DNA from 4 places in the Faecalibacterium sp. AM43-5AT genome. Region 3 is predicted to be linked to each of the others. Evidence: predicted binding sites of a transcription regulator. Region 3 holds the regulator's gene; each other region holds the start of a gene.

Region 1 (3,721 bases), on a different contig from region 3:
GTAGGCCCCATTTCCTCCCTGTTTGAAGCAGGCATGTCCAACGAGCTGTTTCCCCTGCTGCTTTTCATCGGCATTGGTGCTATGATCGACTTTGGCCCCCTGCTGGAAAAGCCGTGGCTCATGCTCTTTGGTGCCGCAGCGCAGTTTGGTATTTTCTTCACCCTGTTTCTGGCAGGCTTCTTCTTTGATCTGAAGGATGCTGCTTCCATCGCTGTCATTGGTGCAGCGGACGGTCCCACCGCCATTTTTGTAGCTAACACCCTCAACTCCCAGTACCTTGGTGCCATCATGGTGGCAGCGTACAGTTACATGGCTCTGGTGCCCATCGTGCAGCCGCCGGTCATTAAACTGCTGACCACCCAGAAGGACCGCCGCATCCGGATGCCCTATGAAAAGGGCAATGTCAGCCAGCTGACGAAGATCCTGTTCCCCATTGTGGTAACCATCATTGCCGGTATGGTAGCTCCTGCCAGCGTAGCTCTAGTTGGTTTTCTGATGTTCGGCAACCTGCTGCGGGAGTGCGGCGTACTGAACGCCCTCAGCGAAACCGCGCAGAATGTGCTGGCAAACCTCATCACCATCGTGCTGGGCCTGACCGTGGCCGGACAGATGACCGCTGACAAATTTGTCCGGCCCGATACCCTGCTCATCCTTGCACTGGGTCTGGTAGCCTTCGTTTTTGATACCGCAGGCGGCGTGCTGTTTGCAAAGCTGCTGAACCTGTTCCTGCCCGAAGGCAAAAAACTGAACCCGATGATCGGTGCAGCCGGCATCTCGGCCTTCCCCATGAGCGGCCGTGTGGTCAACAAGATGGGATTGGAAGAAGATAACCAGAATTTCCTGCTGATGTACTCCATCAGCGTCAACGTTTCGGGGCAGATCGCATCCGTCATTGCAGGCGGCCTGATTCTGACCCTGATGGCTTAACGGAGGTACACTTATGCTTCATCTTTCTTCGTGGATGACCACCATGCCCATGATGCTCATCGGCATGGTCGGCATTCTTCTCGTCATTGGTGTCATTGTTCTGGCTGTGATGCTGCTCAACCGGCTGACAAGTCGGAAATAATTCATCCCATCAAGTAGAGATATCAGAATACAAAAACCCCCGAAGAGCTTTTTACGGTTCTCCGGGGGTTGGTTTTATGCGCCGGTGTTCCTCACACCGGTGCACAAACGTTATTCGATTTCAATGAGATTGGGATTCGCAGGCAGAGCCTTCTGCTGCTGCGGTGCGGGCAGCACGATGTGCAGGATGCCATCCTCGAACTTTGCGTGGATGTCCTCCTTCTTCACGGCATCACCCACATAGAAGCTGCGGGCACAGGTACCGGAGAAGGTCTCACGGCGCAGATAACGGCCATCGTTGTCCTTCTCATCATTGGAGTGGCTGCGGACGGCCTGAATGGTCAGGTAGCCGTCGCTCAGTTCCATCTGAACGTCTTCCTTCTTGCAGCCGGGCAGGTCAACAGCCACATCATAGTTGCCATCGGCGGTCTGCTTCACATCGGTTTTCATCATGTTTGCGCCGCGCTTGCCGAAGGCTTCACGCTCTTCACGATTCATTGCACGCTCCAGCGCACCGTCGTTCCAGAACGGATCAAAGAAATCATCGAACAGATTTTCATGGAAAACAGCAGGCATAAACATAAAACAACCCTCCAATCCCGGCGTTCGGGTCGGGCATAAAATCAAGATCGTGCATCAGGAGCGGAGTCTTCCCGGGAGCCTTGCGGTTCCCTCATGCCCCTTTCTCCTGAGCACGCCACTGTTATAGCACCGTTTATTAGCAGTGTCAATAGTAGAGTGCTAAAATTCATAAAAGAATAATACTTTTATAATATTTCATGCAATTCTCGGCAAAATCGTTTGCACTGGATTCAATTTTTTCTTCTCTGATCGTAGTCTTTCGCTGTGACAGAACGGATGCAAGCCGTTTCTTCAGAACCAGGCGATCCATTGCCCGCGTAAACCATGCAGTTGTCAAAAAGTCTCTCTGTCCTTGCAGCGTCTTGCGTTCTGCCGGTCCACCCGCTATAATAATGTGGAAACCGAGATGAAAAGAGAGTGATATTGTGGAAGAGACCGAGATCAGTCATTTTCTCCACATTCTGGTCCGAATGGGCGAAGCTTTACAAAACAGCGGCGCAGAAGTATTCCGCGTTGAGGACACTTTGAACCGGATCGCAATCGCCTATGGGGCAGAAGATGTGAATGTATTCGTGATCACATCCAGCATCGTGGTCACGCTTACCATGCCCTCGCTGCCGCCGCAGACCGAGACCCGCCGCCTGCGTCACGCTGCCAGCAATGACCTGCTGACCTTGGAAAAGCTCAATGCGCTCAGCCGCCGTATCTGCACAGCGCCTCCTTCCATAGAAGAGTTTCAGCGCCAGCTGAATGCCATTCTGGCACAGCATCCGGACCCAAGACTGCATCTTGCCGGCAGTGTGTTGGCTGCTTCCAGTTTTGCCATCTTCTTTGGTGGAAATCTCTGGGACGGCCTGCTGGCCGGCGGCATTGCCGTTCTGATTTGCTGGATGGAGCGCTATCTCTCGCCTTTTTGTATGAATGGCGTAGAATTTCAGTTTATAGCATCCTTTCTCAGCGGTGTCTCCACTCTGCTGCTCTGCCGCTTTGGGATGCAGTTTCATGCCGATAAAGTTCTGATTGGCATCATCATGCTGCTGATTCCCGGCATCATGCTGACAAATTCCATCCGGGACATCCTACTTGGGGACATTATTTCCGGCTCTCTTCGACTGGTGGAAGCCATTCTGATGGCCGCCACCCTTGCACTCGGCATAATGGCCGCCATCTGGTTGATGGGAGGAATTTCCGCATGATACAGGTTTTTTCGCAGTTGCTCAGTGCTGCCCTTGGTTCGGTCGGTTTTGGACTGATCTTCAATCTGAACCGGCGCTACTTACCCGCCGCCGGTGTAGGCGGACTTCTGGCATGGCTGGCTTATCTTCTTGCCGCCAACACCCTGCGCAGCGTCTTTCTTGCCAATCTGTTGGCCGGTTTCTGTACCGCTCTGTATGCCGAAATTCTTGCCCGATGCTGCAATGCACCCTCTACGCCTTTCTTCATCACCGCTGCCATTCCCCTCATTCCCGGAAGCACCCTCTATTACTGCATGAACGCAGTCGTCTCCAATGATTTGTCTGCTGCAGGGCATTTCGGAGAGCAGACCTTTCTGGCCGCTCTTGGAATTGCCGGCGGTATGGCAATCGCATGGTGTCTGGCCGATTTGAGCCGGAAGCTGCACGCACTTGCAATCCGTTCTTCGGGAAAGCAGTGATCTTCCACATTGAAGAATGCCCCTGTCAGCTTTGGTTTCATCCCACACAGCTGACAGGGGCAATATTGTTATAACATTTTGATAAAATCGCTTTTAACGCTCATTCTGAAGGGCTTTCCGGGGAGCCTTTCAGCTCTCCTTTTTTGCCTTCTCCCGAGCATGCCACTGTTCTATACCGCGCCGTTTATCAGCAGCGTCCATAGCAGAGTGCCAAAGTCCGCAAAAGAATCATACTTTTTTAAATCCATGGAATCTTTTTTATACAAATCACCGTTTTTTTCGTGCAAAGCCAAATTGTCGATCGGGAACGGATCCTATAACGCCAACTGTGATTGCATCAATAACCGCTGATGTAGGCGGCAGGGCATCCTGTGCGCTGTGATCCATTTTTCGTTCCTCCCTCATGTGGTTTTCTTC
Region 2 (3,721 bases), on a different contig from region 3:
GCTCCCCATAGCTAGAAAAGCAATGGTAGAATCCAGCCAGTGGAGAGGTAAAGCCATACTGTTCACGAAAGGGAGCCAATGCCTCCGAAAGTGCCGGGGACCAATGGTAGTGGTCGTATCCAGCTGCGCTTGACAGGCCGGAGCCGCCTCCGATCACAACGGCATCTGCTTGAGCAATACGCTCGGCAAGTTCCTGAAGCGCTGCTTGGTTTCCAACCCTCATTGATCGTTATCTCCGCTTTCCATGGTGTTCCGTGCATCCCGCAGCACTTGAGCAATGTCGGCCACAATGGTCATGCCCTTATTCTCCAACTGCTTGGGCAGGAAGTCATATTTGTCGTTGACAGCAATATATCGAGCATGGGGAAAGCTGAGGGTCATGTTCCAGAAAGGCTCTTGGATAAACATGGGAGTCATTCGACCAACGCCCAACTCCAGGAACAGAATTTTGCTGTCTTTGTGTTCCAGTACGTAGCGAGAAATTTTTTCGTACTGTTCTTCATATTTCTTTCCTTGCAGGAAATTCCCATATCCTCGCACCCAGGGGAAAGCCTCGCCGCCGCAGTGAGGGCACCGGGGAATGAGATCCGTGGGAATCTTCGTGCCATCCCCCATAGCGGCCACCATATCAGCCACTGGCTTTACCGCATCCCAGGTGTCATCGGTACAGCAGGCGGCACACTGGAAGAACCGGTGATCTCCCTGGATCTCCGCCACCTTCTCCTCCGGGTAGAGCTTGACAAACTGGGTATCCTGATTGGTGGTGAGGATGAAGAAGTCCTTGCCTTTCAACAAAGCGTCTAGATCCAGATAGGGATGACGCACAGGTGCGGTCTGGGTGGTGTGAAGGAATGTGGCGAGATACCCCCAATACTCTTCCCTTGTCTTCCAGGGGTGCATCATCCCTGCAAAAGCACCTTTGAAGTGGTACTTCTCGGCAAAAGGGTGGAAGTATTTGCGGTAGGAGTCGTTGTCCTCATAGTAAAAATCTCCGCCACCGGCAGCGGACAGGCCGGAGGCCCCGCCCACTACCACACAGTCAGCTTCCTTTACCTCCTGTACCAAACGATGGATCTGTTCGCTATACGGCAGCGGCTTTTTGTCAGTCAGCTGATAAGGCGTACTGCCGGAAGCATAGATAGGATAGTGCCTGGAATAATTCATCTGGGTCTGCATGACCAAATCATCATAGAAGTTCATTGTCACCATTCCTTTCGAGTGGGTGTTATTTTTATTCTTACTTCAAATCATTTTAGCATCCTCTTGCGCTGTTGTCAATATGCTGTTATAATAAAAATAACATCAAAGAAAAAAGGAGATCAGTCCATGAAATATCCCACCCGCCTTAGCGATGCTGTTCATATTCTGGCTTTTATCGCTCTGTACCCAGACTGCGACCTGACCAGTGACAAGCTGGCAGAGAGCATTCAGACGAATCCTGCCTATGTGCGCCAGCTCATGTCCGCCCTGCGGAAGGGTGGACTGCTGGTCAGCGTGAAGGGACATCCCCGACCTGCTCTGGCTCGTGAGCCGGAGAAAATCACTCTACTGGATGCCTATCGGGCAGTAGAGGGCGACAAGCCCCTGCTCCATCAGGACGTCCACACCAACCCCGCTTGTGGCGTGGGCGTAAATATCCAACTGGTGCTGCGGGATTTTTACTTGGACATTCAAAAAACAGCGGAACAAAGAATGCAAGAGATCACGCTGAAAGATGTGCTGGAACAATATCACATGAAGTTAGAAGGGATGCTCTTGCAGCGTTTATGACAGATTGATTTTCAGAAACTCTTCCATTTGGGACAAAAATTCTTCTGAACGGGAAATACAGAACCTCCTTGCCGGACTATACTGGAAACCAGAAAGACCGACACCCCGTATGGGTGTCCTATTTTCCGGCAAAGGAGGTTTCAAAAAATGCAGGAAAAGTACAATGTCACAGGCATGACTTGTGCGGCCTGCCAGGCTAGGGTACAAAAAAGCGTATCCAACCTGACCGGCGTGCAAGAGTGCAATGTCAATCTGTTAAAAAACAGTATGGTGGTGACATACGACGACAAAAATGTAAACAGTGGGCAGATTATCGCCGCTGTAGAAAAGGCGGGCTATGGCGCATCCATACAGCAGGTCAATGGAAAATCAGCTGCCCAGGCTGTCTCCCCGGTGGACACGGCGAAAAAGGAATACGAAACGATGAAGCGCCGGGTCATTTGGTCCTTCGTATTCACCATTCCGCTGTTCTACATGAACCGAAAGCGGATTATCTGCTTTCCGGCAAACTGTTCTGCGCAAAGTGCGGCTGCACCATGAAGGGCGTAAGCGGGCACAGCGGCGGCAACGGTGAGGTGTACCGCTACTACGCCTGCTCCAACCCCCAGTGCCGCAAGCGCAATATCCCGAAGGATGATTTAGAGGGCAAGGTGATCCGCTCCATCTGTGACCACCTGTTGCAGCCGGAAACGATGGAACTCCTTGCCGAAACGATGGTCGAGGTGCAGAAAGCCGACATGGAGAAGCCCAACGCTGAGCGCGATGTGCTGGAACAGGAACTCCGGGATGTGCGCCGCAGGAGCAAGAACATCATGGATGCCATCGAAACCGGCAGTGCAAACCCCCAGCTTGTCGCCCGTCTGGATGATCTGACCCAGCAGAAAAACACGCTGACCTATCAGCTCTCCACGATGGAAGCTGAGAAGCCCCTGCTCTTCACCAAGGAGCAGTATCTTTTCCTGTTGCAGCAGTTCTACGCCCAGCCCACAGAGCAGGACGATGCCTATAAACGCCGCCTTATTAACACTTTCGTAACAAATATAGAAGTTAGTGATTCCGAACTGCTTATTTATTTTAACATTTCCGAAGAAACCGAAAGCAAAAAAAAACGCTCCCCAGTTGAACTTTGATAAATCAAGTTCGACTGAGAAGCGTCTGGTCCGAGTGGCGAGAATCGAACTCACGGCCTCTTGAACCCCATTCAAGCGCGCTACCAAAACTGCGCTACACCCGGATATCTGCAAGCGGTTATCGCTCACAGCTCAATTAGTATACTTGATTCAGGGTGTTTTGTCAAGCTTTTTCTGCCAGTTTTTTGCAAATAAATTTTCAAAACTCCGGCTCGTTTTCCTGCAGCGGCTGATTCCCTGCGGGAAACGTTTCAAATTCAACAGTGGCAAGTGCAATTGCAAACACACTTTCGGCACCGGCTGCCAGCAGCGCCTGTGTGCAGGCTGCTGCCGTGGCACCGGTGGTGATCACATCGTCTACCAAAAGCACCTTTCTGCCCTCCACAAGTTCCGTGTCCGTCACCCGGAAGGCACCCGCCACATTGGCAAGGCGCTGCTCAAAGGGCAGGCCCGCCTGATGCCGCTTTGCACGAGTGCAGCCCAGTGCTTTCGGGTACAGCGGTATCCCCAGTGCGCGGGCCAGCGGCACCGCCATGAGCTGCGGCACATTGTAGCCGCGCGCTCTGCCGGATGCCGGTACGGGAACGATGCAGTCGTACCCAAGGGACATGCCTTCCACAAGCTCCGGCACCGGTTCTGCACCGGCCATATGCATCTCGCTGCCAAAGGCCAGCTTTGCCAGCCAGAGGCCCAGCTCCACCGCCGTCCACGGTGCAGCATGGTATTTGGTATGCAGGATGCCGCGCCGCACACAGCCCTCATACCGAAACGGTGCTGCTGCACCGGTCAGTTCTCCTAAATAATGCTGAGAAGCGTCCAGC
Region 3 (3,721 bases):
TGGGCCGCAAACAGGCTGGCAAGTGCGGTTTCGTCCACTGCCGGGAAGAGGTCCAGCTCCACAGCAGGAGCCTTGGGGCCGCGGCCCGGGGCCAGCAGGCCGGACAGCTGCATGATGCAGATGCCGGAAAGGCCGTAATCGGTGAACTGTACCTCGCCGTTCTCGCAGGCAAGCACACGGGCACCGTCCAGCAGGGATGCTGCTGCCTTGGCACGGATGCCAGCCAGCGCTTTGCGGGGCTTTGCGCACTGCAGGGCGGTCAGGCAGGGGTACAGCGGCTCCACCCTGCCGCCGCACTGGGCGGCAAACCGGGTGCCAAAGCCGTCGGTGCCGAACTGCGGCCCTGCCTCGCCGCCCATGGCGCAGATGACGGCATCGGCGCGCAGCGTTTCGGCAGAGCCCTCTGCCGTATCGAACTGCACGGCGTAGCCGCTGCGGCTCTGGCTCAGGGTGCGCACGGTGCAGCCGGTGCGCAGCTGCACATGGTGCTGCGCAAGGTGGTGCTCCAGCAGGGCCAGCACGTCCGCCGCCTGATTGGAGTACGGATACACCCGGCCCGCCTCGTCGGTGCGGGTGTAAAGCCCCAGCGCACGGAACCAGCGCAGCGGGTCGGCGGTATTTACGGCATCCAGCAGCGGACGAAGTGCTGCCGGGTCGGCAGTGAAATACAGCTCCGGTGCAATGCCGGTGTTATCCAGATTGCAGCGGCCATTGCCGGTGGCAAGCAGCTTTTTGCCCGGCTTCGGGTTGCGCTCCAGCACAATGACCTGTGCAGCGGGGGCACTTTGTGCCGCCGCCAGCGCGGCTGCAAGACCGGCGGCACCGCCGCCCAGAATGAGGATGTTCGGCATCCGGACACCTGCCTTTCTCAGCAGAATTTTAGGATCTGTCTTCATAAGCGGGGTGCTGTGCTTATGAAAACGGCTTTTTGTATCATTGTAGCAGAACCCTGCCGGAAACGCAACGAAGAGACAGCTTTCCGTGCAGGTCTTTTTGCGCGGGGGCAGCAGGTATAAATGGCCCGGCCTGACAGATACTAGTGCTGCAGGCATTTTTAAGGAAACGGAGGAGCAAAAACATGAAAGCAACAGGAATCGTGCGCCGCATCGACGAGCTGGGCCGGGTGGTGATCCCCAAGGAGATCCGCCGCACCCAGCGCATCCGCCGCGGCGACCCGCTGGAGATCTTCACCACAGGCGACGGCGAGGTGATCTTTAAAAAGTATTCGCCCATTGGCGAGATGAACGCAGTAGCGGCCCAGTATACCGAGGTGCTCAGCAAAAGCTTTGCGCTGACCGCACTGGTGGCCGACCGCGACCGCATCCTGACGGTGAGCGGCTCCGGCCGACGGGAACTGGCCGACCGCAGCATCAGCCAGCCGCTGGAAAAGCTGATAGACGGCCGCAGGCTGTACCAGAGCGAGGGCATTGCCGAAAAGTGCATCCTGCCCTGCGAGGGCTCGCCCCGAGCAGTACTGTGCGCCGCACCCATCATTGCGGCGGGCGATGTGACCGGCGTGGTGGCCCTGCTGACCGAAGACCGCACGGCCACGCCGGATGCCGCCCAGCTCAAGGCCGTGAATGTGGCAGCGGCATTTCTGGCAAGGCAGATGGAAGAGTAAAGAACATGCCAGAGCGCTTTCCTTATAATAAGGAGGGCGCTTTCTTCGTTTATGACAGAATTATGAATCTTTTAAAACATTTTTCCAAGGGGCTTGACAGCACCGGAAAATTGGCTATAATGGTCTTAGCACTCAGGAACAAGGAGTGCTAAACAAACAAAGCGAACGCAAAAAGGAGGCAGGCGCTATGACGATGGATGCACGCAAGCAGCGAGTCTTGCAGGCGATCGTGGCGCTGTATGGTCTCGAAGGCGAGCCCGTTGGCAGCAGCGTGCTGGCAAACTACTTTGACATGGCAGTTTCCAGCGCAACGCTTCGCAATGAGATGGCGGCGCTGACAAAGCTGGGCCTGCTGGAGCAGCCCCACACCAGCGCGGGCCGTGTGCCCAGTGCCAAGGGCTACCGTTACTACCTTGATAATCTGCTGACCGACGATCAGCCGCTGGATCGTGTGAGCCGCGCCCGTGTGGATGCGGTGTTCGCAAGCCTCGACCATGAGCCGGAAAAGCTGGCCGCAGGTGCCGCCAAGGCGCTGGCCGCCATCAGCGGCTGCACCGCCGCCATCAGCACCCCATGTGCCGAAGACCTGTGCATCGCCCACTATGAAGTGGTTCAGGTGGGCCGCAGCGCAGCGGCTGTGCTGGCCGTTACCACGGCCGGTTACGTTCGTACCCGTGTGGCACGGGTGCGCACCGGTCTTTCCCGCGAGAATGCGGCAGCACTTGCCGCACTGCTCAACCGCAACCTTACCTTTGTAGCGCCGGTGGATCTTTCCACCCGGCTGCTGGCAGAGCTGTGCAGCCAGATCGACCCGGAGCTGGTGCCCGTTATCAGTGCAGCGGCTGCCATCCTGCAGGATTCCGTCAAGCCCCATGTATTTCTGGGCGGCGAGCAGTATCTGCTGGACTGGCCCCAGCTGGACGGCAAGGTGGGCGACATCCTCACACTGCTGAATGACGAGGAGCAGGCCGCTGGCCTGATCGCACCTCCGGCGGAACGCAGTGAGAGCGTGCTGCTGGGCGAGGATCTGGAACCGCAGATCCCGGGCCTGTGCATCGTGAGCGACCGGTATCTGGTGGGCGGAGGCCTGTGGGGTTCCATTGCATTGATCGGCCCCACCCGGATGCCCTTCCAGAAACTGATGCCGCTGCTGCATTACTTTGCAGATCAGCTGGGCGAGGGCATGAGCGGCAAACGAAAAGACACCCCGCAGGCTGCCGTACCGCGGCGGACTGTGATCTATAAGGAGGATCTGGAATGAGCGAAGAAGCAAAAAAGACGGCTCCGGCTCAGGAAGCGGAGCAGCCCGAAACGGCTCCCGAGGAAAAGGCCCAGCAGGCAGCACCCGAACAGGAACCTGCTGCTGAAGCTGCCGACCCGAAGGATGACAAGAAGAAGGATGGCGGCTGGTTCAACAAGAAGGCCCGTGAGCTGGAAGCCGTAAAGGCAAAGCTGGATGCTGCCGAAGCCAACGCTGCACAGGCCAAAGACCAGCTGCTGCGCATGGCAGCGGAGTACGAGAACTACCGCAAGCGCTCCACCCGCGAAGCCGACCAGAAGTTCAACGATGGCATTTCCTTTGCGGTGAACCAGATCATTCCCATTCTGGACACGCTGGAGATGGCAGCAAATGCCCCCACCACCGACGAGAACTACAAAAAGGGCGTGACCATGACGCTGGACAAGGCCGCCAAGGCGCTGGATGCCCTCCATGTGGAGGAGATCGAAGCGCTGGGCAAGCCCTTTGACCCCAACTTCATGAACGCAGTGCAGCAGATCCCCGCCCCGGATGGACAGGAGAGCGGCACCGTCATCACGGTCTACCAGAAGGGCTACAAGCTGGGCGATAAGATCGTCCGCCATGCGACCGTTGTAGTGGCCGAATAACAAAGCAGAAACCCGAAAGGGTTTTGAATATAACATCCGCTTACAAACATTTGAGCATCACATAAACAATAAGATTTGTTCTTTCGAGAGGAGTTTTCATTATGAGTAAGATCATTGGTATCGACCTTGGTACTACCAACAGCTGCGTGGCTGTCATGGAGGGCGGCGAGCCCGTTGTTATCGCAAACTCTGAGGGTGCACGCACCACCCCGT
Region 4 (3,721 bases), on a different contig from region 3:
GTCAGCATGCTTTTTACCTCCACGCGCTTTGACCTTTCCGAACGGAGTATACCACGCAGCTATGGCAAAGAGCAAGCCGCAAAAGGCCCGCCCTTTGCGGCAGCTCTCCGCCGATCAGATCTTGGGCTGATACTGCATGCTGGACACATTGTAAATGGTAACAAAAGCCTTGGGGTCTTCCCGGTTGATAAAGTTCATCAGCTTCTGATATTCGCTCTTGTCCACGATGGTAATGATCTCGTTGTGCTTTTCCAGATTGTATGCACCGATGGCCTCGTACATGGTCGCACCGCTGTGCAGGTCATGGAGGATGAACTGACGCAGCGCCTCCTCTTTTTCGGTGATGATGCAGACTCGGCGTTTGATGCTGTTATCAAAGATGAAATGGTCCAGCACGATGCCGTTGAAGTAAGTACCGAGGATACTCAGCACCACGGTCTTTTTATCGTAAACCAGGGCCGCGGAAAGCGCCACACACATTCCCGACAGAGACATGGCTTTTCCCAATTCCATGTGCAGGTACTTGTTCATGATCTTTGCCACGATATCCAGCCCGCCGGAGGATGCATTGCGGTTGAACAAAATACTCAGCCCGATGCTGACCACCAGAATATAGCACAGCACGTCCAGCTCCTGACTGCCGGTCATCGAGCCGAACTCCGGGAACAGCTTTTCAAACAGCCCCAGAAACACCGGCAGCAGCACACTGGTGTATACGGTCTTTGCGCCAAATTCTCTGCCGCAGGTAAAGAACCCGATGATGAGAAGCACGACGTTCAGGATCATCGTAATGACCGACAAGGGCAGCGGCACAAAATTGGACAGCACGATGCCAAGGCCGGAAATGCTGCTGACGGATGTATGGCTCGGCACCAGAAAAAAGAAAACGCCCGCCGCAATGATCGCCACCGCCCCGGTCAGGACTGCCGTCTCCCTCAGGACTGCGCCGGTCTTTCCTTTTACATCACTCATCTTTGTCCCCCTAAAGTCAAATTTGTTTCACTGATCTCCTCATCTTTGTCGATGCGGACAAGGAGCTTACCGCCAAAGCGTTTGTATTCCATAGTGAAGTACCTCCATAAATTCTGAAGTTGCTGTTCTCAGTATACCATGTTTTTCCCTTGCGGAAAAGATAGCGAAACAAAAATGGCCCCGGAGGGCTTGTTACAGCTCTCCGGGGCCACTTTATGTGCGTTGTGCCTTGGCGCACACGACCGGCGTTTTACTCGATCTCGATCAGGTTCGGGTTCTCAGGCAAAGCCTTCGTCTGCTGAGGAGCAGGCAGCTCGATGTGCAGGACACCATCCTCGAACTTTGCGTGGATGTCTTCCTTCTTCACATCGCCCACGTAGAAACTGCGCGCGCAGGTGCCGGAGAAGGATTCGCGCCGCAGATAGCGGCCCTTCTTATCCTTTTCGTCGCTGCTGTGGCTGCGCACTGCCTGAATGGTCAGGTAGCCGTCGTTCAGATCCATCTGGACGTCTTCCTTCTTGCAGCCCGGCAGGTCAACCGCTACTTCGTAGCCGTTGTCCGTCTGTTTGACATCGGTCTTCATCATGTTTGCACCACGCTTACCAAAGGCGCCACGAGCCTCACGGTTCATAGCACATTCCAGTGCAGCGTCATTCCAAAACGGATCGAAGAAATCATCGAACAGGTTTTCATGGAAAACAGTCGACATAAGCATAAATCATTCCTCCAATCCCGGCGTTCGGGTCGGGGCAAAAAATCTGAAGCGTCCACTCGGAAAGGCTTTCCGGGGAGCCTTGCGGTTCTCCTTTTGCCCTTCCTCCTGAGCACGCCACTGTTATAGCACCGTTCATTAGCAGTGTCAATAGAAGAGTGCTAAAGTTCATGAAAGAATAATACTTTTATAAAATCCTATGCAATCTTTTCAAAATTCAGTCACATCATCGCATTTTATATCATCTTGGCAATCATGAAGCACAACAGTTCATACCTGCAATCAATCCCCGTGCCACCGCAGCGGTCATGACGGTATCATCGGTGAAGTGCGATTTCTCGCTCAGCAGCGGAAAATCCTTGTGCTTGTAATTGTTGTGGTCAAATTCATAGGGACTGCCCACGATGTCACCCAAAATTGCTCCTAACATGGCTGTTTTCTCCCTTACCTATGATGCCGCTTCTGGAAATCAGCTTCGATTTGTTCTTTCCACTCTGCGCCGATGGCCGCGCAGCAGGGTGCCTCCCGCATCCGGGAAACCGTCTCGCTGACAACGTGGTAGTTGACCGCCACGCCCTGTGCGTCATTCTCGAACCGCACAGCCCGGTCGGACGAGATGCCGAAGCGGGCAGCTTCCTTCACGGCGTCCATGTTGGCACCGAGGAACAGGAACTCCCAGCCGTACTGCTCTTTTTCCCGCTCGATCATCCGGCGGATCTTCTCATAGCTAAACCGTTTGCTGGCGTTTTCCAAGCCGTCCGTGGTGATGACAAAGATGACCTTTTCGGCACGCTCGTCCTCCGGCAGATGGCGCTGGATATTCACCATCTTTTCCATGCCACAACCAATGGCATCCAGCAGCGCCGTGCAGCCCCGGACGTAGTACACGGTGGAGTCCTTCAGCCCCCGCTCGTCAATGAGCCGCAGCAGCCGGGTGGTGAAGCTTTCACCGAGATTATCCATCAGGCTTTCCAGACTGCGGGCTGTCCTGGGTGCCGCGGCGGGTGCCGGAACTGCACCTAGCATCGGCAGGGCAGCATCTTCTTCCAGAAGCCTCCGCCGCTCTGACAATTCCCTGCACCGACGGTCAAATCCGTAGCTTTCATCGTTCTGTGCTACATAGTGGTCGTCAATGTACTCCTCCACCGAGGCGAACAGCTTCCGGCTCACGGCCAGCGAGTCCCGATCGTAGAGCACCAGATACACGGTCAGGTCGTGCTCCATGACGTACTGTGTGATGGTGTCCACCGCAATGCGGAAGGCCTGTTCTTTGGGGTAGCCATAGTTTCCGCTGGACAGCAGCGGAAAAGCCACGCTCTCACAGTGGTACTCTGCGGCTAATTCCAATGCGGAGTGGTATGCACCGGCTAATTGTTCAGCTTCGCCGAACCCGCCGCCGTGCCACGCTGGGCAGACTGCATGGAAAATATATTTTGCGGGCAGACCGAATGCCGGAGTACACACGGCTCTGCCCAAATCGCAACGGCCGATGGCTTCGCAGACGGCGGTCAGCTCCTGCTCCCCTGCCGCCTGATAAATGGCACGGCTGGTGCCGCTGCCCTGCAAAAGGTTCCGGTTGGCCGGGTTGACAATGGCATCCGCCGCCACTTTGGTGATGTCATTGCGGATCATCAGAAACGGCATGGTGGTTCCTCCCTCACATGGTTTTCTTCATCCTATCACATCCGGCGGGGCGGTGCAAGGGGTGCTCTTGTTTCCTGTCCGCGCAGCTATTATAATAATAGGTATCGAAAGAAGGTGAGCTTCCTGCACGACATCTGGAATCCATGGCACGGCTGCGTCAAGTGCAGCGAGGGCTGCCAGAACTGCTACATGTATTTTCTCGACCGGATGCGGGACCAGAACGGAGCCGAGATCTACAAAACGAAAAGCGGCTTTTCCTATCCGCTCCAGAAAGACCGCACCGGACACTACAAAATCCAGAGTGGTGAGCAGATCCGGGTCTGCATGACCTCGGATTTCTTCTTGGAAGAAGCCGACCCGTGGCGGGTTGAGGCGTGGGACATCATGCGCCAA

The links. Region 3 encodes HrcA, which represses chaperone genes, less so after heat shock. Its sites were predicted from a motif close to TGTTAGCACTCNNNNNNNNNGAGTGCTAACA; they were not measured.
Region 1: DW937_RS12790 (Hsp20/alpha crystallin family protein) is a predicted target of HrcA. The motif match lies at 1,785-1,815, and genes of this name have one in related genera.
Region 2: DW937_RS00415 (NAD-dependent protein deacetylase) is a predicted target of HrcA. The motif match lies at 1,201-1,231, and genes of this name have one in related genera.
Region 4: DW937_RS12635 (Hsp20/alpha crystallin family protein) is a predicted target of HrcA. The motif match lies at 1,821-1,851, and genes of this name have one in related genera.

The regions. Positions count from the first base shown of each region.
Region 1 covers NZ_QVGZ01000013.1:43,059-46,779, reverse strand. Annotated here, with positions in the region: gene DW937_RS12800 (sodium ion-translocating decarboxylase subunit beta) at 1-927, shown strand, start outside; gene DW937_RS12795 (oxaloacetate decarboxylase) at 941-1,069, shown strand; gene DW937_RS12790 (Hsp20/alpha crystallin family protein) at 1,180-1,650, opposite strand; gene DW937_RS12785 (threonine/serine exporter family protein) at 2,076-2,846, shown strand; gene DW937_RS12780 (threonine/serine exporter family protein) at 2,843-3,304, shown strand.
Region 2 covers NZ_QVGZ01000001.1:77,715-81,435, reverse strand. Annotated here, with positions in the region: gene DW937_RS00420 (NAD-dependent protein deacetylase, SIR2 family) at 1-223, opposite strand, end outside; gene DW937_RS00415 (NAD-dependent protein deacetylase) at 220-1,200, opposite strand; gene DW937_RS00410 (Rrf2 family transcriptional regulator) at 1,327-1,770, shown strand; gene DW937_RS00405 (cation transporter) at 1,918-2,310, shown strand; gene DW937_RS00400 (hypothetical protein) at 2,307-2,900, shown strand; tRNA gene DW937_RS00395 (tRNA-Pro) at 2,927-3,004, opposite strand; gene DW937_RS00390 (phosphoribosyltransferase family protein) at 3,100-3,721, opposite strand, start outside.
Region 3 covers NZ_QVGZ01000003.1:150,113-153,833, forward strand. Annotated here, with positions in the region: gene DW937_RS05920 (aminoacetone oxidase family FAD-binding enzyme) at 1-851, opposite strand, end outside; gene DW937_RS05925 (stage V sporulation T C-terminal domain-containing protein) at 1,079-1,621, shown strand; gene hrcA (heat-inducible transcriptional repressor HrcA) at 1,809-2,882, shown strand; gene DW937_RS05935 (nucleotide exchange factor GrpE) at 2,879-3,508, shown strand; gene dnaK (molecular chaperone DnaK) at 3,610-3,721, shown strand, end outside.
Region 4 covers NZ_QVGZ01000013.1:17,536-21,256, reverse strand. Annotated here, with positions in the region: gene DW937_RS12645 (alcohol dehydrogenase) at 1-8, opposite strand, end outside; gene DW937_RS12640 (YitT family protein) at 115-972, opposite strand; gene DW937_RS12635 (Hsp20/alpha crystallin family protein) at 1,223-1,687, opposite strand; partial or broken gene DW937_RS12630 (ADP-ribosylglycohydrolase family protein) at 1,965-2,114, opposite strand; gene DW937_RS15225 (macro domain-containing protein) at 2,129-3,328, opposite strand; gene DW937_RS12620 (DUF5131 family protein) at 3,443-3,721, shown strand, end outside.